One region of the Desulfotomaculum defluvii genome, then DNA from elsewhere that is predicted to be linked to it. Evidence: riboswitches for the same ligand, from Rfam matches in the RefSeq annotation. Region 1 holds a riboswitch; the other holds the start of a gene.
The links. A riboswitch is a leader RNA that binds a small molecule or an ion and turns the genes downstream of it on or off. The one in region 1 is predicted to bind glycine.
Positions count from the first base shown of each region.

Region 2: it holds a riboswitch for glycine, as region 1 does, so the genes downstream of both, ACYQ03_RS12740 (alanine/glycine:cation symporter family protein) here and gcvT (glycine cleavage system aminomethyltransferase GcvT) in region 1, are expected to answer to the same signal.

Region 1 is NZ_BAAHYV010000008.1:309,142-321,537, reverse strand. It holds gene recJ (single-stranded-DNA-specific exonuclease RecJ) at 1-149, opposite strand, end outside; gene ACYQ03_RS16945 (transcriptional regulator) at 348-623, shown strand; gene ACYQ03_RS16940 (amino acid ABC transporter ATP-binding protein) at 701-1,423, opposite strand; gene ACYQ03_RS16935 (amino acid ABC transporter permease) at 1,410-2,075, opposite strand; gene ACYQ03_RS16930 (basic amino acid ABC transporter substrate-binding protein) at 2,172-2,963, opposite strand; gene ACYQ03_RS16925 (DMT family transporter) at 3,167-4,066, shown strand; gene ACYQ03_RS16920 (hypothetical protein) at 4,289-4,663, shown strand; gene ACYQ03_RS16915 (cation diffusion facilitator family transporter) at 4,703-5,668, opposite strand; gene gcvPB (aminomethyl-transferring glycine dehydrogenase subunit GcvPB) at 5,885-7,339, opposite strand; gene gcvPA (aminomethyl-transferring glycine dehydrogenase subunit GcvPA) at 7,336-8,676, opposite strand; gene gcvH (glycine cleavage system protein GcvH) at 8,698-9,081, opposite strand; gene gcvT (glycine cleavage system aminomethyltransferase GcvT) at 9,085-10,179, opposite strand; glycine riboswitch at 10,351-10,452, opposite strand; gene ACYQ03_RS16890 (YhcN/YlaJ family sporulation lipoprotein) at 10,648-11,133, shown strand; gene ACYQ03_RS16885 (alpha/beta-type small acid-soluble spore protein) at 11,319-11,588, shown strand; gene ileS (isoleucine--tRNA ligase) at 11,831-12,396, opposite strand, start outside.
Region 2 is NZ_BAAHYV010000007.1:1,156,080-1,168,475, forward strand. It holds gene ACYQ03_RS12730 (hypothetical protein) at 162-1,019, opposite strand; gene ACYQ03_RS12735 (hypothetical protein) at 1,188-1,448, shown strand; gene ACYQ03_RS12740 (alanine/glycine:cation symporter family protein) at 2,031-3,401, opposite strand; glycine riboswitch at 3,515-3,611, opposite strand; gene ACYQ03_RS12745 (CBS domain-containing protein) at 3,816-4,322, opposite strand; tRNA gene ACYQ03_RS12750 (tRNA-Val) at 4,479-4,555, opposite strand; gene ACYQ03_RS12755 (D-alanyl-D-alanine carboxypeptidase family protein) at 4,722-5,894, opposite strand; gene pdaB (polysaccharide deacetylase family sporulation protein PdaB) at 6,039-6,785, shown strand; gene ACYQ03_RS12765 (DUF1858 domain-containing protein) at 6,876-7,103, shown strand; gene ACYQ03_RS12770 (cupin domain-containing protein) at 7,116-7,460, shown strand; gene ACYQ03_RS12775 (TVP38/TMEM64 family protein) at 7,613-8,338, shown strand; gene ACYQ03_RS12780 (DedA family protein) at 8,358-8,966, opposite strand; gene ACYQ03_RS12785 (S41 family peptidase) at 9,062-10,510, opposite strand; gene polA (DNA polymerase I) at 10,671-12,396, shown strand, end outside.

The DNA of each region.
Region 1 (12,396 bases):
CCTAGAAAGGCCTTGGCCTGGTCAACTGTATATATTCCTCTATTAATTAATAACTGAGCTAGGATTTTAGAAATGCCTAATTCCATAGAGAGAATCTGTTGCAACGCGGGATTTGGTGTTTTTACTTGCCACTTTTTTTGTCTTTTCATGACAGTCCCCCGTTAATTTCAGTAAATTATAGTTTAAATTATAAAACAGTCAATCAATCAGGTAAAGAAAAAGCACTTTTTCGTTTAAAATACTAAAGAAAAATAATTTTTCCCAAACTAACGAATAAATTTGCAATTCTATGTCAATACTCTAATTAGATAACATTAACTAACTGTTAGCAAAGGGGTTGCAAAATAATGACTGAACTTACTATGTCACAATATTTCAAGGAAGTTAACAACAGACTACCTGTAGAAGCAGAAAGAGTACTACGAGCTCTTATTGACGAAGGAAAAATGAATAAAGAGGAACTTTCCTTAACAGCAAAAGTTAAAAGAGCTGTACTAGACCATGTAGTAATGCAATTATTCGCCCTCGGCCTGGTTGAAGTAACTTCAGAGGGAAAGAGCAAAATATGTTCCCTAACCAAGCTAGGTGAAGATTACCTAGAGCTCATGAAGGAAGCTATCTAAATAACGAGAACAAACCTTCAAGTTCAAAACAAACAGGGAAGCCCACGGAGTGGTGAGGCTTCCCTGCTTTACGCTTATTAAAGAATTTTATTCAAAAAGGCTTTAGTTCGTTCATGCTGAGCATTCATGAATATTTGCTCAGGAGTTCCCTGTTCAATGACTCTTCCTTCATCTATAAATAAAACCCGATCACCCACTTCACGGGCAAATCCCATCTCATGAGTTACAACTACCATTGTCATTCCTTCCCGGGCCAAGTCCTTCATAACACCCAAGACCTCTCCAACCATTTCTGGATCTAGGGCTGAAGTCGGTTCATCAAATAACATAACCTTGGGCTTCATAGCCAAAGCCCTTGCTATGGCTACCCTTTGTTGTTGCCCACCTGAAAGTTGATCTGGATAGGCTTCTTCTTTATCCTGCAAGCCTACCTTGGCCAATAAATCTTTCGCAATGGCATTGACTTCATTTTTAGACATACCCTTAACTTTCATGGGTGCTATCGTAATATTTTCAAGGGCTGTTTTATGGGGAAATAAGTTAAACCGTTGAAATACCATACCCACATTTTGCCTTATTTTATTAATATCTGCACTCTTATCAGTTAAACACATATTATCAATGGTAATGTCTCCAGAAGTTGGTTCCTCCAATAGGTTTAGGCAGCGCAGGAAAGTACTTTTGCCAGAACCGGAAGGACCAATAATAACAACAACTTCCTGTTCCTTTACATGCAAACTAATACCCCGGAGAACATGAAGCTTACCAAAACTTTTTTCTACATTATTAGCTACGATCACCGGCCTGCAGCCTCCTTTCCATGCGGTTCACAAAGAACTCAGATATCAACAAAGTCATAATAATATAGAAGATTGCCACCAGGAACCATATTTGAAAGGCTTTGTATGTGGTTGAAATATAGAGCTGACCACTGCGGGCAAGCTCTGCCAAACCAATGACTGATACCAGCGAGGTATCTTTCATCATGGCAATAAATTCATTGCCCAGGGGCGGAATAACCCGTTTAAAGGCCTGGGGTAGAATAACATACCGCATGGCTTGTACATGAGTCATGCCTAAGGAGCGGGCTGCCTCCATCTGTCCTCTTTCAATGGATTGAATCCCTGCTCTGAATATTTCCGCACAGTAAGCACCACTGTTTAAGCTAAGGACAATCACAGCAGACCAGAACTTATCAACCGGGTGACCAATGATCTGGGGTAAGCCAAAGTAGATTAAAAAAAGCTGCACCAGCAAAGGGGATCCCCGGAAAAATTCTATATATATGACAGCAGGAATTTTAATGAAGGAAATCCGGCTTAATTTTGCCAGCCCAAAAAACAAACCTATAATACATCCAAAAAGTACAGCTAAAATTGTTAACTGAATGGTCATTTTCAGACCCATCAATAATATTGGCAAAGCATCCTGCCAAATCATCAAAATATCCATAGCCTCACCTACCTCTTTCTCCGTTGCATAAATATATGCGTAACAGAATTGTTACGCATACACTATTGTACATGATATCTGGTTGTCCGTCGACCTTTATTTTGGTTCTTCACCAAACCACTTCTTGTAAATTTCAGTGTATTTACCATTTTCCTTGATTGCTTTCAAACCAGCATTTATCTTCTCTAGGGTCTCGGTTTCTCCCTTGGGAACTGCGATACCATATTCTTCTGAGGAGAGAATCTCGCCTACCAGCTTAATTTCATCATTACCTTGCTGGATAAAATAAGCACTCACTGGATAATCATTTACCACTGCATCCACGGCACCGTTTTTAAGTTCCAGCAGAGCTTGATCAGAACTGGTGAAATAAGTAATCTTATCCTTGTCAGTGATCTTCTCAGCCTGCAGTGCACCAGTGGTACCACTTTGTACAGCAAGCTTTTTGCCTTTTAAGTCCTCAAAGCTAGTAATTTCATTGTTACTTGCCTGTACAGCAACAATCAGGCCAGACTTGTAGTAAGGATCAGAGAAATCCACTGCCTTTTTACGTTCATCAGTAATTGTCATAGCTGAAATAACTGCATCAATTTGGTTTGCCTGTAAAGCAGCAATCAAACCATCAAAACCCATGCTACGAAATTCCATCTCATAACCTACTTCATTGCAAATAGCTTCCATCAGTTCTACATCAAAGCCAATATACTTACCTGTACTTGTTTCGGTAAATTCAAAGGGTGCAAAGGTAGCATCCGCTGCTACTACTAGTTTTGGTTTTTCAGCAGCATCCTTTGCGGGTGTTTGATCATTGCCACCGCAACCCACCACAGAAACTACAAGAGCTAGCATTAATACGATCAGCCATGCATACTTGATAGATTTTTTCATTACGATTCCCTCCCAAATGTAGTGCAAATTATTAAACGTTGAATTTTTATTTATCTGTGATTATAAAAATTTACTTCTGCAAAGTTAGCCAAATTCCTTCTTCACTTTACAAAATTATATAAATTCTTTTATTTTGATTCTAAATTGACAGCAAAATCTTTGAATGAGAAAATAAACTGGAATGTTTTACAGGAGGCGGTTAAGTGACAAAAGCATTGCAAATACAGGCTGATTTAGCCCTGTTAGGGGTTACCTTTATTTGGGGTGTAACCTTTGTGGTAGTACAAGACGCTCTTTCAGGTATCGGCCCCTATTATTTTATCGGAATTCGTTTTGCCCTAGCCTTTGCTTTTCTAGGTTTAATTTATAGAAAACGTTTTCAAAATATAACTGCTGAAACTGTTAAGGCTGGCTCTATTATTGGGGTTTTTTTATTTGCGGGATACGCCTTGCAAACAATAGGTTTGAAATATACAACTGCTTCCAATGCAGGTTTCATCACTGGGTTAGCCGTGGTATTAGTCCCGTTGTTTACAGCTTTAATCTCAAAAAAACTACCTAATCTGGCAGTTATCTTAGGTATCACCAGTGCAACACTGGGACTAGGCTTGTTATCTTTGGGAAGCAACTTAAATATAAACCTAGGAGATATCTTAGTTTTTTTCTGTGCTATTTGCTACGCAGCACATATTATTCTAGTAGGAAAATATGCTCCTCAGCATGACCCAGTCTTACTGGCCATTCTTCAAGTGGGAGTGGTGGCTGCCATCAGCCTGGTTTGTGGAGCTCTTTGGGAGACCATGCCCACTGAGTTTACCCGTCCTGTCTGGACTGGTCTTTTAATCACAGCAATACCTGCCACTGCGCTAGCATTTTTAATTCAAAATTCAGTGCAACGATTTACCTCTGCCACTCATACAGCTATTATTTTTATTATGGAACCAGTTTTTGCTGCGGCAACTGGTTGGCTTTGGGCCGGAGAAGTATTATCTTTCCCCCAATGGATCGGTTGCTTGCTAATTTTGGCTGGTATGCTAATTGCTGAACTTAAAGACAACCTATTACCAAAGGTTCAAACCCAAGGAAGTAAAGGAATTTATTAGTTGAGAATGTAAAAGTAGGAAAGGAAAACCCTTCCTACTTTTGTTCGATTTCAGAACATTGTGTGTTTTTTTAGAACATTCAGATTTGTTAATATTGCACCTTGTGCACATCGGAACATGCCGTAGGCCATAATCTCGCTTATTTCTTCTGGCATTATTCTTGCATTATTAGTCTACTAACTAATGATGCTGTAACTAGCTTGACGGAAAGGAGCTTACCCTATGGCTAACGTTTTTTTGGGAGGATCCCTTGATGAGATTCGAAAGGTCATGAAAGAGGGACTTCAGCCAGAAAACATAATTCGCTGTACTTTGCTGGAGGCAATGATCGACGCACGCAATTCGGTTGGTCTAAACCGTCGATTTAAGCCTGTAGTTCTAGTCATAGAACTACCTCAAAACTTAAAAATGCATGTTCAAAATAACCAGCCCTTATACAGTATAAAGAACTTTCGCTCCCATATCAAAAGAATTTATTCCATCAAGATTGATTTTAAGGCACCAAACCTAGTTAGTGTTGCGGGAACCATCTCCCCATACACCATTTTGCCTATGGGGAGCCAAAATCTATCCTTCCAGAAAGAAGCCTTACGGTAACCACTTGCGACAGTGGAGACGGTTCTCCTTGTCGCATTTTTATGCTTTATCTTTCCCTTCTGAACTTGCTGAACATTCCTCTGCAAGACAGATATCTCTAGGACAACTCACTTCTTCTAGGATCTCTTTAGCCTCTTCACAGGGCTCACAATGAATTAAAACCTGTACCTCGGGTAATTCTCCTTCAATCTCGTCCTCAATTTGATCACACAATTTGTGTACTGTACCAATGGGTAAGTGCCGTAATACGACTAAGTGAAGGTCGACATATCGGTAGGGACCAGATTTGCGAGTACGTAGACTATGATATTCAATATATTGGTCAGAGTGTTTGGCCAATACTTTTTTTATTATTCCCTCTTCCTCTGAGGGTAAACTAACATCCAGCATTACCCCCATTGATTCCCTGATTAAATTAAAGCTAGCCTTCACAATCAGGATTCCCACAATAATTCCCACAATTGGATCCAGTAAGGTATATCCCGTAAGATAAATAGCCCCCAATCCGACAAAAACCCCAAGGGATGTATAAACGTCTGTTTTTAGGTGCCAACCATCTGCCACTAGGGCTGGAGAATCAGTTTCTTTTCCCACAGCAATTAACCTTCTCGAGATAACAAAGTTAACTGCTGCTGAAACAGCCATAACACCAGCCCCCCAGCCAAGGGATTCTATTTCCTGACCACCCTGCCAGAGTTTAGGCACAGCTTGAATAAAAATACCTATAGCCGCCACTAGGATTAAAATTGCCTCTATAATACTGGCCAAATTCTCATATTTTCCATGTCCATAGGGATGATCCTCATCAGCAGGCCTTCCCGAATGCCTCACTGCCATGAAAGCTATAAAGGATGCAATTAAATCCAATCCCGAGTGAATAGCTTCAGATATAACCCCGATGGACCCCATACTGAGGCCAACTAACAATTTACCCGAAGTTAGAAATGTGTTGGAGATAATAGAGAGGCGTGCTACCTTCATTTTCTTCTCTTGGACCGAAACCACTTGCATCCTCTCCTTTTAGCCATTAGCTTTTAGCTATTAGTTTTTAGCTTTTAGCTTTTAGCTTTTAGTTTATTACTAAAGGCTAATGGCTAATGGCTAATGACTAATAGCTAAAAAATGGGACTTCATCCTTTGAGTGCAGATGAAGTCCCATGGAATCCGTTGCCAGTATATCATAGTACAAAACTCTTAATCAAGAGTATCCAAAGCCCGCGATTATTCTGGGAACCATCCTAAGCGAGGTTTGCGTGCTGCTGTTACTTCGTCCAGTCTGCGCACGGGAGTGGTAAAGGGTGCATTTTTTAAAGTCTCGGGGTTTTTCCTAGCTTCTTCCAATACTTTGATTAAATTATCGGCAAATTCGTCTAGGGTTTCTTTGTTTTCTGTTTCCGTCGGCTCAATCATGATGGCTTCTTCTACAATAAGTGGAAAATATACTGTTGGCGGATGATAGCCATAATCCAACAGTCTTTTAGCAATATCAAGGGTTTTTATGCCCCGCTCCTTCATATCCCCTGGAGGTGAAGCTACAAACTCATGCATACATATTCTTTGATGGGAAACTTGAAGGTGGGTTGAGAGCTGTTTCATTAGGTAGTTTGCATTAAGTACAGCATGCTCAGAAACCTCTTTTAACCCTCGGCCACCCAGTGCCTTGATATAGGTATAGGCCTTTACTACCACGCCAAAATTGCCATAAAAGGCTTTGACTCGACCAATGGATTGAGGGCGATGATAATCAAGCAGATATTTCCCATCCTGCTGTACAATCACTGGTTTAGGAAGGAAGGGTTCCAAGGCCACCTTTACGCCAACAGGACCTGAACCTGGCCCACCACCGCCGTGGGGTGTACCAAAGGTCTTATGTAGGTTTAAGTGCATCACATCAAAACCCATGTCTCCGGGTCGGGCATAGCCCATGATGGCATTGAGGTTGGCTCCATCGTAATATAATAGACCTCCAGCCTGGTGTACTAGGTCTGCAATTTCCTTTATATTTTCTTCAAAAAGGCCCAATGTACTAGGATTTGTTAGCATCAAGGCTGCCACATCGGGGCCTAGTACTTTTTTTAAGGCATCCAAATCAACGCCACCCCGCTGGTCAGACTTCACTTCTACCACCTGAAAGCCGCAAAGGGTTGCCGTTGCTGGATTGGTACCATGGGCAGAATCTGGCACTATAACCTTGGTACGTCCAGTTTCTCCCTTACTTTCTAGATAGGCCTTAATAATCAGCATACCAGTCATCTCGCCATGGGCCCCGGCAGCTGGCTGCAGAGTAAAGGCATCCATGCCTGTAATTTCAGCCAGGTCCAGCTGGGTTTCATACATTAATCGTAATGCCCCTTGACAAAGTTCCTCAGCTTGATAGGGGTGCAAATTGGCAAAGCCGTTTAACCCCGCTGCATCCTCAGCAATTTTGGGATTGTATTTCATAGTACAGGATCCCAGGGGATAAAAACCAACGTCTACACCAAAGTTCATTCTGGATAGCCTTACAAAGTGTCTAACCACTTCACCTTCACTGGCTTCCGGCAGAGGTACCTCTTGTTCTCTGATAAATTCTGGAGGTAACAGTTCTTTGGGGGAAACTTCTGGTACATCATTGGCCGGAAAAAGAATCCCCGGACGCCCCGGTGAACTAAGTTCAAAAATTAACTTTTCCGTCATGATATTGCCCCCAGTCTTTCCGCCAACAGTTCAATATCTTGGCGGCTTCTTTTCTCTGTTACACAAAATAACATATGCTCCTTTAGTTCAGGATAGTACTGCCCCAGGTCAAGACCACCTAGAATATTGTATTGGAGGAGTTTCTGATTAATCACCTTTGGTGATACCTTGGTTTTGATAACAAATTCCTTAAACACTGGTGTTGGCCATGCTAACTGATAACCAGGTAGAGAGGACAGCAAATTCCTTGTATAGGCTGTCTTTTGTAGGCACAACTCAGCCACTTGTCTTAATCCTCTCCGACCCACCAGACTTAAATAGACTGTAGCTGTCAGAGCACATAGGGCTTGATTAGAACATATATTCGAAGTTGCCTTATCCCGACGGATGTGTTGTTCCCGTGCTTGGAGTGTTAATACATAGGCCCGTTTACCATCTACATCAACGGTTTGACCAACAATTCTTCCAGGCATCTTGCGAAGAAGTTTTTCCTTACAGGCCATAAATCCCAGGTACGGACCTCCGTAGGACAAGGGAATACCTAAAGCTTGTCCTTCTCCCACAACAATATCGGCACCACATTGTCCCGGAGATCTTAGTAATCCCAGGGCAATGGGATCAGCACAAACCACAAGTAATGCTCCTACGGCATGGGCTCTCTCCGCCAATTCTACCAAATCCTCAATACAACCAAAGAAATTGGGATACTGAACCAAGATGGCAGCTGTGTTTTTATCCAGATAATTATTAAGATCGTCTGTCTGGGTCAAACCCTGCTGGTAAGCAATCTCCGAAATTTTGATAGCTGGCCCACGTAAGTAGGTCTTGATTACTTCACGATATTCCGGGTGTACAGTCTTGGCCACCAGAACTTGGTCCCGCCGGGTGGCAGCACAGGCCATTAAAGCAGCCTCAGCCAAAGCACTGGCCCCATCATACATCGATGCATTGGCAGCATCCATGCCTGTCAACAGACAGATCATGCTCTGATATTCAAAGATGCTTTGGAGAACTCCCTGGCTGATTTCCGGTTGATAAGGTGTATAGGCCGTATAAAACTCGGAACGGGATAAGATATGTTTCACAGCACTGGGGACATAATGATCGTAGGCTCCAGCACCTAGAAAGCAAATATTTTCCTCCACCCCTTGATTTAATCCGGCCATGGAAAACAGATGGCGTTGTAATTCTATTTCCGTTAAACCACCCTCCACAGCAAGTTCGCGGTTAAACCGAATTTGGGAGGGAATATCCTGAAACAATTCTGCCGTGTTTTCAATGCCGATGTCCCGTAACATCTGGCATAGTTCTTCATTAGTATGAGGAATGAATTTCAAATTAACCAACCTCTTCCCCTTTTAGGCTTCTGTTACCATAGACTTATATTGCTGGGCATTCATTAAATTGTCCAATTCAGAGGTATCGGACATTTCCACAATAATCATCCAGCCCTTTCCATAGGGATCTTGGTTTACTTGCTCCGGAGCATCACTGAGCTCTTCATTTATCTCCAGGACCTTGCCACTTACTGGGGCATACAGATCACTGGCAGTCTTTACTGATTCCACCACGCCAAAGGTGTTTTCTGCCTCAATGGATTCCCCTACCGAAGGGAGTTCAACAAATACAATATCTCCCAAGGAATCCTGAGCATAGTCGGTAATACCAATAATAGCCCGATTACCCTCAACTCTTACCCATTCATGTTCTTTGGTGTACTTTAAATCTTCCTGCAAATTCATCTTTTAGTCCTCCCTTTTATAAAATGGTTTTTCTACAATCCGTGCTTTAATCGGTTTGTTGCGAATCATGACAGACAATTCATTACCCATTGCAGCATGTTGTACGGCCACATAGCCCAAACCTAAATTCTTACCTATAGTTGGTGCAAAGGTGCCAGAAGTTATCCAACCTACCTCTTGGCCTTCTCTAACAATGGCATAACCCTGACGGGGTATCCCTCTATCAATCATTTCTAGGCCCACTAATTTATATGCCGGCCCTGCTTCCTTTTGTTGAAACAATGATTCTTTCCCAATAAATTCAGGTTTGCTAAATTTTACTGTCCAACCCAACCCAGCCATCAAAGGAGAAATCTCATCTGTTAGCTCATGACCATAAAGTGCTAAGCAGGCCTCAAACCGTAGGGTATCCCTAGCCCCTAAACCCACGGGTTTAATTCCTTCCTCTGCTCCAGTTGTCATAATAGCCTGCCAGAGCATTTCTGCATGTTCTGCTGGAAAGTAAAGTTCAAAGCCCGCTTCACCTGTATAACCTGTACGTGAAATAAGGCAATTTATTCCTTCAACAGTGCCGTATACAAAACAAAAGTATCTAATTTCATTGAGATTTACCGCCGTTAACTTTTGTAAGATTTTTTCAGCCCGTGGTCCCTGCAAGGCCAGTTGACAAGTAATTTCGGATACATTTTTTATCTCCACATCCGGCGTCTGTTTTCTTTTAAGCCAGTTAAAGTCTTTTTCTATATTGGAAGCATTTACTACTAATAGATATTGCTGCTCTTCCAACTGATAGACCAATAAATCGTCAATGGTCCCCCCCTGGGAGTTGCACATAGGAGAATAAAGGGCACACCCTGGCTTTAGCCTCGATAAATCATTGGTTATAAGTTTCTGCACAAATTCCCTAGCAGCTAAACCTGATATTTGGATTTCTCCCATATGGGAAACATCAAATAACCCAGCAGCAGAACGCACAGCCTGATGTTCTTTAATTATTCCTTCATACTGGACTGGCATTAGCCAGCCACCAAATTCCACCATCTTTGCCCCTGCAGACAAATGCACCTGGAATAAAGGCGTACGTTTTAATTCCTGCATACCTCCACCTCCCTATTATTATGTCTCTTGGCTAAATATTTTAAGTGTAAAAACAAAAAGGACAAAGCTATACCCTTACTGGTATAACTCTGTCCTTGTAACCTGAGAGATGACTTCCATTTGAAGCTTCCCCTTGGGTGTCCGCCATTATAAGCAGTACTCTCCAGAGTTTGTCCGACCGCAGTCCTTTTGCCTGAGAGTTTAACCTGTTTACACAGCCATAAACAGAATTGCTCCTTCGGCGCCCCCTTGGATCTCTCCCGCAGCCATCATCCAAAAATATTGATTTTTATAAACATTTCTTCCTATTTTCAAAAATTCCTCTTTTTCTAACTAATGTGAAAATAATATCTTCCTCATGGATCAAGTCACATTAGATCATAGTAACCAGGTAGGTAAACTATTGTTAGCATAATCTATTGCAGTTAAGAAATAATAAAAATAATATCATTCAAAGGAGGAGCTAACTTGAATAAATTCAAAAATTTAACATTATTATCCCTGACATTATTATTGGGTACTTCCCTTGTCTTTGGCGGCTGCACTGCCGCCAAGAAGCCTCTTGATCCAACACAACAGGTCCCAGCTAAGCCTAATAACAATACCACCCAGAATCAAAATTACCCTCAGGATTTAGCAGATCGGGTGGTTAATGAAGCAAATCAAGTGGAAGGCGTGCAGGGTTCCACAGCAGTAATCTCCGGTAAGAGAATTTATTTGGGCCTAGACTTAAACGCAAATTTAGAGACTACCCATTCTGCCCAAATAGAACAAAATGTCACTGATCGAGTGAAAAATATTGATCAAAATTACACTGTTATTGTTACCTCGGATATTGATACCGTGACTAGAATCAAAAAAATAGGACAGGGAATTTCCCAGGGGAAACCTATCTCATCCTTTAATGAGGAATTTGAGGATATCAATACTAGACTGACACCTAGAACCAAGTAAAATTAACCATTAGCTTTTAGTCTTTAGCTATTAGCTTTCCGGAGAGGCCTTGGGCCATGAGCCTTGGGCCTTGGGCTTTTTTATGCATGTTATGTTCAAGGGGCTTTAGCACATGGCCACTGTATTTGATCAGTGGTTAAGACCAAACTTCATTATGTGCATTTGTGCAAATTTGGGAGGTTAGCATGGATTCTGTGGTTCAAAAGTTAAATCATACTATTAAAAAGAAAAAGGACAGTAAAGTACAAAGGGACGGCAAGAAAAAGGAAAAGAAGCCCACCCCGATGGATTTATTGAAACTGGAGATTGCCGAAGAATTGGGCCTAGCCCATAAGGTTAAGCAAGATGGTTGGGGCGGCTTGACATCAGCTGAGTCAGGGCGGATCGGCGGCATTATTACCCAGCGAGCAAAAAAGGGTATTATTGATCTAGATGCACTGCGAGCTAAAGATTAATGATTATCGTTCCCTACAGTTCCACTTACGTCATAGCTGTAGAATAAATATCAAAAAGAGTGTCGTTAGCTATTGAAAAATAGTTTCACGACACTCCTTTTTTAATCCTTAGCTATAAGACATGAGCCTTGGGCCTTTTTGCACATTGGATATTTGGCACATGGCGCACAGCCAGAACCAAAATAACTCTTAAGCAAAAAATGCAAAAAGCTGAAGGCTAACGGCTGAGGGTTGATGGCAAATTATAATTCACTGGCCACTGTACTTTTTACCACCTCAGCACAACGGGGGCAAAGGGTGGAGTGTTCGGCGATGCTGCCCACTTCTTCATGGTACATCCAACAGCGCTCACACTTGGCACCTGGGGCGTCAGTCACCTGGACAGCTAGTTCCATTTCTTCTGCTTTTGCTGCATTTGCTGGGGCATCAGTAAATGGGTGCAGATTTACTTTGGAAACAATAAATAACGTAGTTAACTCAGTGGCCATTGGTTTAAGAACTTCTGCCACTTCTCCTGCCATATAAAGGTCTAATTGGGCTTCCAATGCATTACCAATAACTTTATTCTGACGGGCTACTTCCAAAGCCTTTAATACCTCTTTGCGAATTTCATGGATTTTATCCCATTTCTTCTCCAACTCAATATCCAAATACTCCACATTCACTTCGGGCATATCTAGCAGTTGCACACTAACAGCACGTTCTCCCACCACAGGCATGTATTTGTAAATTTCCTCGGTGGTAAAGGCCAGTACCGGAGTCAACAGGCGTACTAAAGCATCCAATGCCTCGTAAAGAACAGTCTGGG
Region 2 (12,396 bases), on a different contig from region 1:
TATGAGAGGCATTTTTTTGTATACTGGTTCAATTTTGGCGAAATTTTAAATTTATCTTTATCTACTAGCATTATAGGCAAAAATCTATGTTGCTATCCTATGTAAAAATTATGGATCAATCCTAACTCTGGAGTTATTGAAGATAATTTCTTTCTAAAAATTTATTTTAAACATAACAAGCTAGATAAGAGTAACAACATTAAAAACACTACAAGAAGCAGCCAACTCTTTTTAAATATCTTAGTTTCCTGGGTTACTTTAACAACTGTATCACTATTACTTCTCTCACTCTCCTTGCTATAAATGTCATAATATTCTACCTCTTTTGTTGATGAAGAGATTTGTTCTAGATCAACCGTACAACTTTTAGGCACAAAGGAAGTTATATCTGATTCTCTACGCTTTCTCTTTTTATATGTTGGCCCTAAAATATCCGGGGAATTTGGCCGATCAATATAGGTATATACTTTCCTTGGTATTTCGTTGGTAATACTAACACTATGATAAGCTGGCAGGGAAATGATATCAGTATGACAACCCTCAGGCACAAAGGATATATTGGGCTTTTTCCTTCTGCGAACTAGGGATTTTTGCCCAATAACGTCAGGCGTTAACCCATTTATGGTTGGATAAGGATTTTCGAAGGCCGGCTGCTTACAAAAATTAGTTACTACATTAGTTAGAGAATTAGTGATGCAATCATCAGCAACAAACTGGCCCAAGGTTTTCCTCCTGCCTCGTCCTTTAGCAGTGTCTAGAATGATATCAGGAGAAATATTGATCTCTACCGATTGGGAATTAGGTTGATCAGCTATAAAGGGTAGAGAAACATGCTGATGTACACAACTTGAGTTGACAAAGGTTTGAAATCCCCCCCTTATTTTCATTCTTTTTATTCTAATGTAGGTAGGAATCACAACCCTATCCGAAGAGCTTTGTAGTAAAATAAATTCCTTTTTTTTAGTAACACTGGCATTTACTTTATATCTTTTACTATGATGCTTTCTTTTTTTAGCCAAAAAGTCCACCCCTTTTTTTTGGCTTTTTAAAAGTATATTAAGCAAGACCTCTAAAGATTTTTATTTTAGCAACTTTATATCTACTGCTTTTAAAATTTTCTTAACCAGAAACATCACCTTTTACAGCAGTATTCAATATTATGGGAAAAAAGGCAGGTGTTTCTTTATATGTTTCGAGAAACAGAAGAGCTAAAAAAACTATGTGAAGCTGAAATTATATCACTTAGGCAACAGATAAAAATGATGCAAGGCTCCTTTTTTATACGATGGAACGCTAAAGCCACCATTCAAACAGCAGAAGCTAAAGTGGCCAAGATTCAGGAATTGCTGGTGAAACTGGAGACTTTATCAGAACAAGTAGCCCCGGTAGTGATGGACATTAAAGAGATCCTTGGGCTTGAACTTAACGCAGCAAAGGATAAAAAATAGCATAAAAAAACCGCCCTTCCGGCGGTTTTTTTATGCGACAGCGGGGACGGTTCTCGCTGTCGCATTTTTCAGCATCTAAGTACAGAATCAGAATGCGACAGCGAGAACCGTCCCCGCTGTCGCACTAGACAACCTGTGTAAAATAAATAAAGGCGGCCACCAGTAGGAAACCTACTCCTATCATGAATCTGACGTCCAATATTTATCCCCCCTATGTCCTTTGTTATATCATATAACATACAAAGGAAAAGGTAAATTAAGATATAAGAAAAGGAATTAGCCTGTTTTAGACGAATATTTATAATTAGTAAGAAAGGAGGCTTTCCCATGGATATAAGCTCCATTGCATCCTATCTAGCACTTATCATCATAGTAATCATAATCTTTAGAATGATCGGTAAAGGTGGCTGAGGTTGTAAATAGTCTGTACCGTGTGTACATATTAATTTTATTTCCAAAATTTCTAAAGGGTCTGATTAATATCAGACCCTTTAATTCGTATGTTACCGGACCATTATTCATGGCCCACACCCTCTATAAATGCGCTACAAGCTGAAGGCTGAGGGCTGACAGCAAAGAATCCTAAACTACTTCCGAACGATTTTTAGTTTCTTGGGACTTTACATGATCCAAATAGAGTTTGGTTTCCGAGACAATAACACCGGTTAAACCCAACAAGGCAATTAGGTTTGGTAGAGCCATTAAGCCGTTTACGATATCCGCTAACAGCCAAATAGCCTCCAACTTCAGAAAGGCACCGGCTGCTACTAGACCAATAAAAATTAAACGATAGGCCTTAATACTTTTGACTCCAAAAAGATACTCACAGCATCTTTCCCCATAATAATTCCATCCCAATATAGTAGTAAAAGCAAATAGAACCAAACCAACAGTTAAAACAATGGGTCCAAAGCCGGGAATGGCAGCCAGAAAAGCTTCATTTGTCATGGCAGCACCCTTTGCTTCGCCTGACCAGACTCCAGTAACCACCAAAGATAGACCAGTCATCGTACAAATGATTATGGTGTCGATAAAGGTACCAGTCATGGAAATCAATCCCTGCTCCGCAGGCCATTTGGTTTTTGCTGCAGCAGCCGCAATGGGCGCACTACCTAGACCCGATTCGTTAGAGAAGACACCCCTGGCCACACCATTACGAATTGCCAACATTATAGTAGCTCCTAAAAATCCGCCAGTAGCAGCAGTTCCGGTAAAAGCACTGGAAATAATCAATTCTACAGCGGCTGGTATCTGATCAGCAAATATAACTAAGATATAAAAACAACTTAGTAAATATAAAACAGCCATCAAAGGTACTATTTTCGTTGAAACCCGAGCAATACTTTTCAGTCCACCTATGGTAACCATTGCCACTAACACAGTTATAACTGCTGCAGTGATATAGGTAGGAATTCCTAAGGAAAGTTTACAAGTATCAACAATGGCATTTACCTGAGGGAAAGTACCGATGCCGAAAAAGGCCACCAGAACTCCACTGGCCGCAAACATAATAGCCAGTGGACGATATTTACGCCCCAAGCCTCTCTCGATGTAATACATGGGTCCACCAGAAACTTGTCCATTTTTATCTATGGTGCGGTATTTGACTGCCAGCAGACCTTCAGCATACTTAGTGGCCATACCAAAAAATGCAGCCATCCACATCCAAAAGATCGCTCCAGGTCCACCAGCACCTACAGCAGTAGCCACACCTACAATATTACCGGTACCCACGGTTGCTGCCAATGCTGTGCATAAAGCACCAATACTACTAACATCTCCTGTGCCATCATTTTTGGCCTTAAAAATTAGTTTCAAAGCCATTGGTAAACGAACTAACTGAATAAGTTGAAGCCTAAAAGTTAACCAAATTCCAGTACCAACCAGCAACATTAAAAGTGGTGGTCCCCATACAAAACTGTCCACTTGATCAAGAATTTTGACAAAATCCAATTTCCCCATCTCCCTCTTCTATGCTGAAAAAAATAAAGAGTCAAATCAAAGATTTGACTCCAGAGAGACAGACTATGCGAAACAAAAGCATAATTTATAAACTATTGCTTTTCCTTTCACCCTCTGTCCTTTTGCCTGAGAGATTTACAGCTTTAAAAACAGCTGTTTGCACCTTCGGCGCCCTTAGTGGGTCTCTCCAGAGTTCTGTCCATTTACGGTTCTACTTTTACCAAAGTACCTGAGAGTTTAACTCCTTCGGTGGGCATCCCTGCCACTCTCCCGCAAATATCATCCAGTTATTATTCAGTTGTACAAACATTATTTTAATACTTTTTGGAAATTGTGCAATCTTTTAGAAAGAAGTTTATATATTCTAATTATTTAACACTTTTGTCCTTTTAGAGAAGACGAATCTTATGTTTCATTTTCATAATCATCGATTAATACACCAATCATACCAAATATATCTTTGGCCCGAATAATACCCACTGCTCTTCCATTTTCCACCACCGGTAAAGCATTTACTTTATTGTCAACAATCATATGCACTGCCTTCATAATATCTTCATTAGGACCTATGGAAAATACGTTACGGTCTTTCATAATCCGCCGCACTGGAATTTCAGATGCGGTTTTATAAGATTTAGATACAAAGATGGTCCATAAATAATTTGCTGGTAATTCTTTGCTCTGTTCTTGCATGACCAAAGCCTTTAATATCCCTCGAATAGTTAGAATGCCAACTAATTTCCCCTTATCATTGGTTACTAAAACTGATGTATGCCCTCTGGCAATTCCTTTATCATCTAACTTAAAGGAAGATTGCAATTTTTGAATTGCCTCTTTAACAGTGTCAAATTGATTTATGGTTAAGTAATCCTCCGCACTGATCATAATCTCTTTTACTGGTATTTGTTTCATTATGGATACCTCCTGAAACCAATTTAGATAGTGAAAGTGATTTCTATACACAATACATAAAACCAAAAAACCCAGGGTTTACACCCTGAGTCTTAAAAATATTTTAGCTGATTATTTTGCACCAGCTTTGTTGTAAAAAAACTAAAATATAAAGATTGGTGGGACGTACTGGAATCGAACCAGTGACCTCTGCGATGTCAACGCAGCACTCTAACCATCTGAGCTAACGTCCCTAACAAAAACCTAATATTCTTAAGGCAATAATTAATATATACGATGCTTCTCGGAAAGTCAAGCATTTTTCTTGGACTAAAATAAGATTGCCTTAAATGAACCAAAGGGGCTCCTTGCACCAATAATCACTTATTGTACAACAGCCCCTTTGTTTAATTTATAATTTTAATCAAAAAGACGTTTATACCAGGCAAGTCGTTCAATATTCTGATTTGCTACCAAATCCACTGCGGCAATCTCCTTACCCTTTAGTATAAATACCATTTTGCCCAGTTTAACTCCCTGTTTAACAGGAGCCATGGTTGAGGGGGTTAAAGTAATTTTCCTTTCTATTTTATCCCGATCTATTTCTGGTACATAAACTTCAACTTTATGGGCTGTTACCAGCGTGACCTTTTTCTCTACCCCCTCTTGAATTTGTACTTCAGATACCACCTCATCCTTTTCAATCAAAATTCTCTGTTTTACTTCATTAAAACCATATTCCAGCAGTCGAGTAGCATCGTTCCAACGATTGTTACTATTTAAGATAACAACCACCAATTGTCGTCCTTCTCTGGTAGCAGAGGCAATTAAACAATTACCTGCCCTTGGAGTTGTTCCTGTCTTAACCCCGTTAATCCCTTCAAAATCCGAGTGCAATAATCTGTTGGTGGACCTTAGGCTTCGTTGTTTAGGTGGTGTCATGTTCTTGTTTTCGTTAGTTTCTGCATTATTTTCTTTGGCTAGCCAGGTAATCGTAGCCTCTTTGGTTCGAACAAATTCGGCAAAGGTCTTATTCCTTAAGGCATAGCAAGTTAACTTTGCTAAATCATTGGCTGTGGTGTAATGGTTTGGATGATGAAAACCGTTGGTATTAGCAAAATTGGTATTCTTCATACCTAAAGCAGTTGCCTTTTTGTTCATCATATCAATAAATTGATCGTGATTCCCACCAATATGCTGCCCAATGGCTACCGTTGAATCATTGGCTGAATACATTAGAGCAGCCCTTAACAGATCTTCCAAATATAACCTATCCCCAGTATTCAAGCCGATATCTTGTCCCATTGAGACATTGGCAGCCCTTTGCTGCACAGTAACAATATCCTTGAGATTGCCATTTTCGATGGCTACAATGGCAGTCATTACTTTAGTTAAACTTGCGGGCTCTCTTCTTTTATCTCCTTCTTTTTCAAAATGAATTTGGCCAGTTTTCACCTCCATTAAACAAGCTGCCGAAGCTTTAATTTTGGGTACTTTATTAACGGAAACATCTTCAGCCCAAGACTTTTCAGGAAATAATAAACTTATACTTAGTATACACAGGATAACACTGATAAAGTTTTTAAGCTTCACACCTCATCCTCCTCCAGCCATATTTTTAGCCAGTTACCAATAAGTGATAACAGGAAACAATTTTTATAAATGGGTAAATTTAAAAATTTTCCTCATATCTTCCATTTGTTTTCAATATTATTTAGGTATGGGGAGGTGTCGTCTATGAAAGTATTTATTTTTGATTACCGTAAATTTAAAAAACAGCTACTTGTTTTTGGTACCTTTTTTATCTGTGCATGTGTTATTACAGCACTCCTATATCAACAGCAGATATCACCTACTTCAGCTAAGAAATATGCTATCTACAAGGTGAAAACAGATCAAAAGGTAGCCGCTTTAACCTTTGATATTAGTTGGGGAACTGAGGTTCCCGGCCCAGTCCTGGATACCTTAAAACAACATAATGTTAAATCTACTTTTTTTATCTCGGGCCCCTGGGCATTAAAACATCCTGAATTCCCTAAAAGAATTGTGGCTGAGGGGCATGAAATAGCAAGTCATGGTGAAGAACATGTTAATTTGAGTGATTATAGCAAAGACGAGGTAAAGAAAAACATTCTTACCGCACAGAAAAAAATCAAGGAGGTTACTGGTGTAACACCAACATTAATTCGTACACCCAACGGCGATTGGAATGACATGGTGCTGACAACCGCGGAGGAACTAAATTACAAGGTTATTCAATGGAGTGCCGATTCTTTAGATTGGAAAAAGCCTGGCGTGCAGGCCATCGTTGACCGTGTTTTGAAAAAGACACAGCCTGGAGCAATTATTCTAATGCATGCCAGTGATACTTGCTTGCAAACACCCGAAGCATTGCCACTAGTTTTGGAAGGTTTAAAGCAACAGGGCTACAAATTGGTTACTGTATCTGAGTTGTTGAAATATGGTGAAGCAACCATTGATTAATGGAAGCAAGTGGGCTGAAAAGCAGTTCCACTTGCTTTATATTTTTTGTGATTTTGGGGTAAGGTAATCAAAAAATAAAATGGTGATGACATGAATAAAACAGTTAACCTTGATAAAAATATCTATGAATTGGTTCGAGAACACCCTGAAATAGCAAATATTATGTTGGAACTTGGTTTTACAGATATTGTTAAACCTGCTATGTTAAACACAGCAGGTAGAGTTATGACTATCACCAAGGGGGCGGCCCTGAAAAAGATTGATATGAACACTATTAAACAAGTCTTTCAAGAAAAGGGTTTTGAGATTATTGAATAAGGGGGAAGCCTATTGTCAGCTCAACATTTTATTAAGAATATTGAATTCTCCAAAGCAGTCGAATTAGCTTCTTTGGTAGATTATCAGGAGGGTAGGGTTGTCAGCAGAACTTTAGCCCAGGGAAAACCCCTAAGCGTTACTCTTTTTGCCTTTGATCAGGGAGAAGAGATCAGCTCCCATTCTTCACCAGGTGATGCCATGGTCTATATTTTGGATGGAGAATCTGAAATAACCATTGGTACCGAAACCCATATTGTAAAAAAAGGCGAGACTATAGTCATGCCCAATAACGTACCCCATGGCTTGATGGCCAAGGAACGGTTTAAGATGCTTTTAATTGTTGTTTTTAGTCTATAAAAATTGCGATAAATGCTCCCCTGGAATCTTCAGGGGAGCATTTCGCTGTCAGGTTTTATAATATATTATAATTAGTAATCTCTTACCTTTTCAGAATTTCTGGAATTTGGTATAGTTAATTTGCTCTATATACATAACATTAGGGGATATATATGATTAAAAAATGTGTAGTTGCAATCATTACAGGATCCATTATTGTGGTAACATTATATGTTTTAGGACTTTATACGCTACCCACTTGGAATATGCCCAATTTTTCAAATTCTGAAGACTTAGCCGAATATCTTCGCTCCTATGGGGCCATGACAGTGCTAATCTGTCTAGCCTTAATGATCCTGCAAACACTATTTACTCCTCTGCCACTTTTCCTCTTGGCAGGTGCCAATGGCTTTATTTTTGGAGTCAAGTATGGCATCATATTGACCTTAACAGGATCTATTATCGGATCTACCCTTGCATTTTATATCGCCAGGAGTTTCGGCAGAGGCTATGTAACACGCTACCTTAAGGAAGCCCATCTGATCAAGGTTGATGAAATGAGTCACCGCCAAGGTCCCTGGGTAGTCTTTATGGCCCGCTTAATCCCTATAATTCCTTCCAGTATTATCAGCTATGTTGCTGGACTTAGTAAAATGACATTCCGGGTTTTTTTTATTGCCACAGCCATAGGTAAACTACCTGAAATAATCATTTATACAGCCTTGGGCCATAGTTTTAGTCAAGCCGAAGGTCTAGCCACCAAAGTAACCATACTGCTCATCTTATTAACCTTGCTGGCCTGGCCTTTGTTTTCCCGTAAGATGAAAAATCCTCAAGGCTGCCATTCAAAAAACATCTTCATTAATAAAAAACCACCTAAAATACCCCCCGGACATTAATTGACCGAGGGGTTTCCTTTTATCTACGTTTTTTCTTCGCATAAAAGTAATAAACCACCAAAACCACCAGTAAACCTGCCATTAAAAAATCCGCCCGATGGAACCAAGGTTTTAATGACTGCCAATTTTGTCCCAGAGCATATCCAGCATAAACTAAGAGGATACTCCAGGGCAAGGAGCCAAAAAATGTGTAAAAAACAAACTTTTTAAAATTCATACCAGAGATCCCAGCGGGTAAAGAAATGAAAGTACGGACAATAGGCATCAAACGGGTAAAAAACACCGTAGCCTCTCCATATTTTTCAAACCACCGATCTGCTAAGGCCAATTTACTTGGTGTCACTCCAATATAGCGACCGTATTTCTGCAAAAAAGGCCGCCCACCCCGCAAGCCTAGATAGTAGGAAGCAATAGATCCTATGGTCCCTCCAACAGTGCCTGCCATTACAGTTTCCCAAAAACCAAGCCTTCCTGTGTAAACCAAATATCCGCCAAAGGGAAGTATTACTTCACTGGGTAAAGGAATATTGGCACTCTCAATGGCCATACCTAGCCCCACCCCCCAGTAGCCAAGGGCTGAAATTATAACAGTCACCTGGTGCAGCAGAGGTTCTAAAAAATCTAGCATGATCTAACATCCCCTTGCTGTATTTATCCCATTCAATTATACTTTTGGTCCTTTTAAAATATGACCGGGGTTAAAAAAACCCCGGTCAATAAGAGTTAATCTGTAATAACCACTTCATTCCCTTGCACCAGAATTTCACAGCCTAACAAAGTCAAATCCTTTAATGAAATATAGGTGGTGTTATCTTTCTTAAGTAAAGGCCGTGTTATCTTAGATTGACCGTTTAAAATACTATTACCTCCGTCAGTTGGTAACTTCCAAATTGAATTTTTGCCTGTGACCAATATCCTATTATTTTCCCAATGTACTTGGTAACCCAAAGCCTCCATGGTCGGACGCAGGGGAACAAAGTACTCTTCTGCCATTTTTTGGAGCCCTATTGTGTTAAAGAATTTACCATTGATGCTAGCCCCAGCATTTGTATAACGGAGGGTTACTTTTTCCGGATGCAATAACTGTACCGCCGCATGTAATTGAAGGGCTGGCGTCATTACATTGAGATCTGGCTTTAGACCTATGCCATTGATTTTGCGCCCCTTTGGCGTGAGGTATTCTGCAGTGGTTATTTTAAGTGCTCCGCCATTTCCCAAAGGGATAATATCTTGTACTGTTCCCTTGCCATAACTGTTGGTACCCAGCAGGGTGGCCATACCATAATCCTGCAAGGCACCTGCCAAAATTTCTGAAGCACTAGCTGTTTCACCATTTATCAATACCACCATGGGAACCTGCTGGGTTATCCTTTCATATTCAGTATAGTAGGAAATCCTCAGTTTATCTCGATCCTCTGTGATAAAAATAACTTTATCTTTCCCCAATAAATACGCTGCAATTTCTACTGCAGAATCAACAAAACCTCCACCGTTATTACGCAGATCAATAATAAATGAATCTGCATTTTTTTCAGTTAGCTTTATTAATTGATTACCAAATTCCTCCCCAGTATCAAGGCCAAAACTATCGATTGCAATATAGCCAATTTTATTATTGATCAACTCACCGTAGACTGTCGGCATATTTACTGTATTACGAGTAATATTTACTTGAAAATCACCTTGGGCAGCCCGTCTTACCAGCAAGGTAACCTTTGTCCCTTTGGTTCCCCGTAACATCTTTACAGCATCCACCAAGGGCTTATCAGCCAGATCATAACCATCCACCCTTAGGATGATATCATCGACTTGTAACCCTGCTTGCTGGGCCGGTGATTGATCCAGTACCCGTAGCACCTTGGGGTACCTATCCTGAATCTCCAGTTCTGCCCCAATTCCTTCAAAGTCACCGTTTAGCTCATCATTAAATTGATTCAGTTCCCCATCAGTAAAATAAACAGTATAGGGATCTCCTAATTGATCCAGCATCCCCTTAATACTAGCATTGGTTAACTCATCAATATCAGGCTTGTCAAGATGGAACTGACTAATATAACCAAAAACTTCCCCTAGAGTTGCCGCACCATTTATTGCCTTATCTTCTTGGGCATAGACCGGAAGAGTCCAGAACAGGGAGCAAAATGAAAAAATAAGTACCAAACGTTTTAACAAAGTACCACCTCATAACAGTTTTACTGTATATGGTAATTTCTAGAGAGTACCCCCAAAACCCTTCCTAATTTTCTTATCCAGTAAAATTAACACTGGGGGAAGGTATTTTGAACTTTTCCGAGGAAAATACTAAAGATGCTAAATAAGGAAGGTGCTAACTTTGTCCCTTGATACGCTGATTGTAATAGACGGCAACAGCTTGATACACAGGGCTTTTCATGCCATTCCCCTGCTATCCAATAGCAAAGGGGTTATTACCAACGCAGTTTATGGTTTTACCAACATGATTACAAAGGTGATACATGAGCAAGAACCAGGCCTAGTTGCTGTTGCCTTTGATAAAGGCAAGGTCACATTTCGCAACCAGGATTATGCCGCATACAAAGGAACCCGCAAGGCTACTCCCGATGAACTGCGTCCTCAATTTATTCTAGCCCGTGATGTGCTAAAGGCCATGCGAATTCCCTATTATGAAATGGATGGCTTTGAGGCCGATGATTTAATAGGTACCATAGTTACCCAGGCCGAAGCTGCAGGCCTTAAGGTCTTAATTCTTACCGGCGACAGAGACGCTTTGCAGTTGGTTTCACCAAAGACACAGGTTATGCTAACACGCAAGGGTATTACAGAAACGGAACTTTTCAACGAAGGTAAAGTATGGGATAAATACGGCGTTACCCCAGAACAGATTGTTGATTTAAAAGGTCTCCAGGGTGATACCTCTGATAACATTCCCGGTGTTGCAGGAATTGGTGAAAAAACCGCCAGTACCCTTATTAAAGAACACGGATCCATAGAAAATATCATCTATAACCTGGATAATCTCTCCCCGAGACATCAAAAGTTATTGCGGGGAAATGAAGAGATTGCACTGCTTTCTAAAAAATTGGCCACCATTATACGAGATGTCCCAATGGATTTGGATTTATCTGAGTGTTCTTGGCACGGCCCGGACAATGCGAAACTTTTGGAAATATACCAAGAACTAGAGTTTAAAACATTAATCAAACAACTTACCACCGCCCCGAAATCGACCAAAACAGCAGAGAATAATTCAGATTCGGTAGATTTACCTCCGTTGAAAACTTACCAGGTGGGTTATTTAAACGCAAAGGATCAGGAGACTCTGGATAATATCTTAATTGAGGTGACCAGACAGGGTAAAGTGGCTATTTACTTAGAGGGAGATCGGAAAAAAGGAATCAAAGAAGCTTACTTGGCCCTGGCAGACCAGGACGTATACAGGTTGGTTATAGAAGTTGATTCAGATACTTCAGATCTCTCCCTGACGGTACTTAAGGCCATCTGCGAATGCGCTACCGTCAAAAAGTACTTCCATGATGCCAAACAAGCCCTCTGGTTGCTGCATCACCATGGTATTATTCTAAAAGCCTTGGCTGCAGACACAATGGTGTCAGCATATCTGCTAAACCCGACCGCAGCCAACTACGATATTAGCGATATTGCTTTGGAACACCTAGGTATGGTCCTTCCCGCCGAAGGGGAAACTGCAAAGGCGGCCAAGGCAGAAGCAATTCGACAGCTAGCTCAGAAACTTTATGATAAATTAGCAGAGCGTCAAGAAGACAGGTTACTCACAGAAGTGGAATTACCTTTGGTGCGTATCTTGGCAAAAATGGAGATTGCTGGAGTAGCCGTTGATAAACAAGGGCTAAAGGAAATGTCTGCGGAACTACAAGCTGTAACGGAAAATCTGACTGCCAAGATACATCATCTGGCTGGAGAAACTTTCAATATCAATTCACCCAAACAGCTAGGTCCCATTCTGTTTGAAAAACTAAAGCTGCCGGTCTTAAAAAAGACCAAGACAGGATACTCCACCGATGCAGAGGTACTGGAAAAACTTGCTGAAGAACATGCCATTG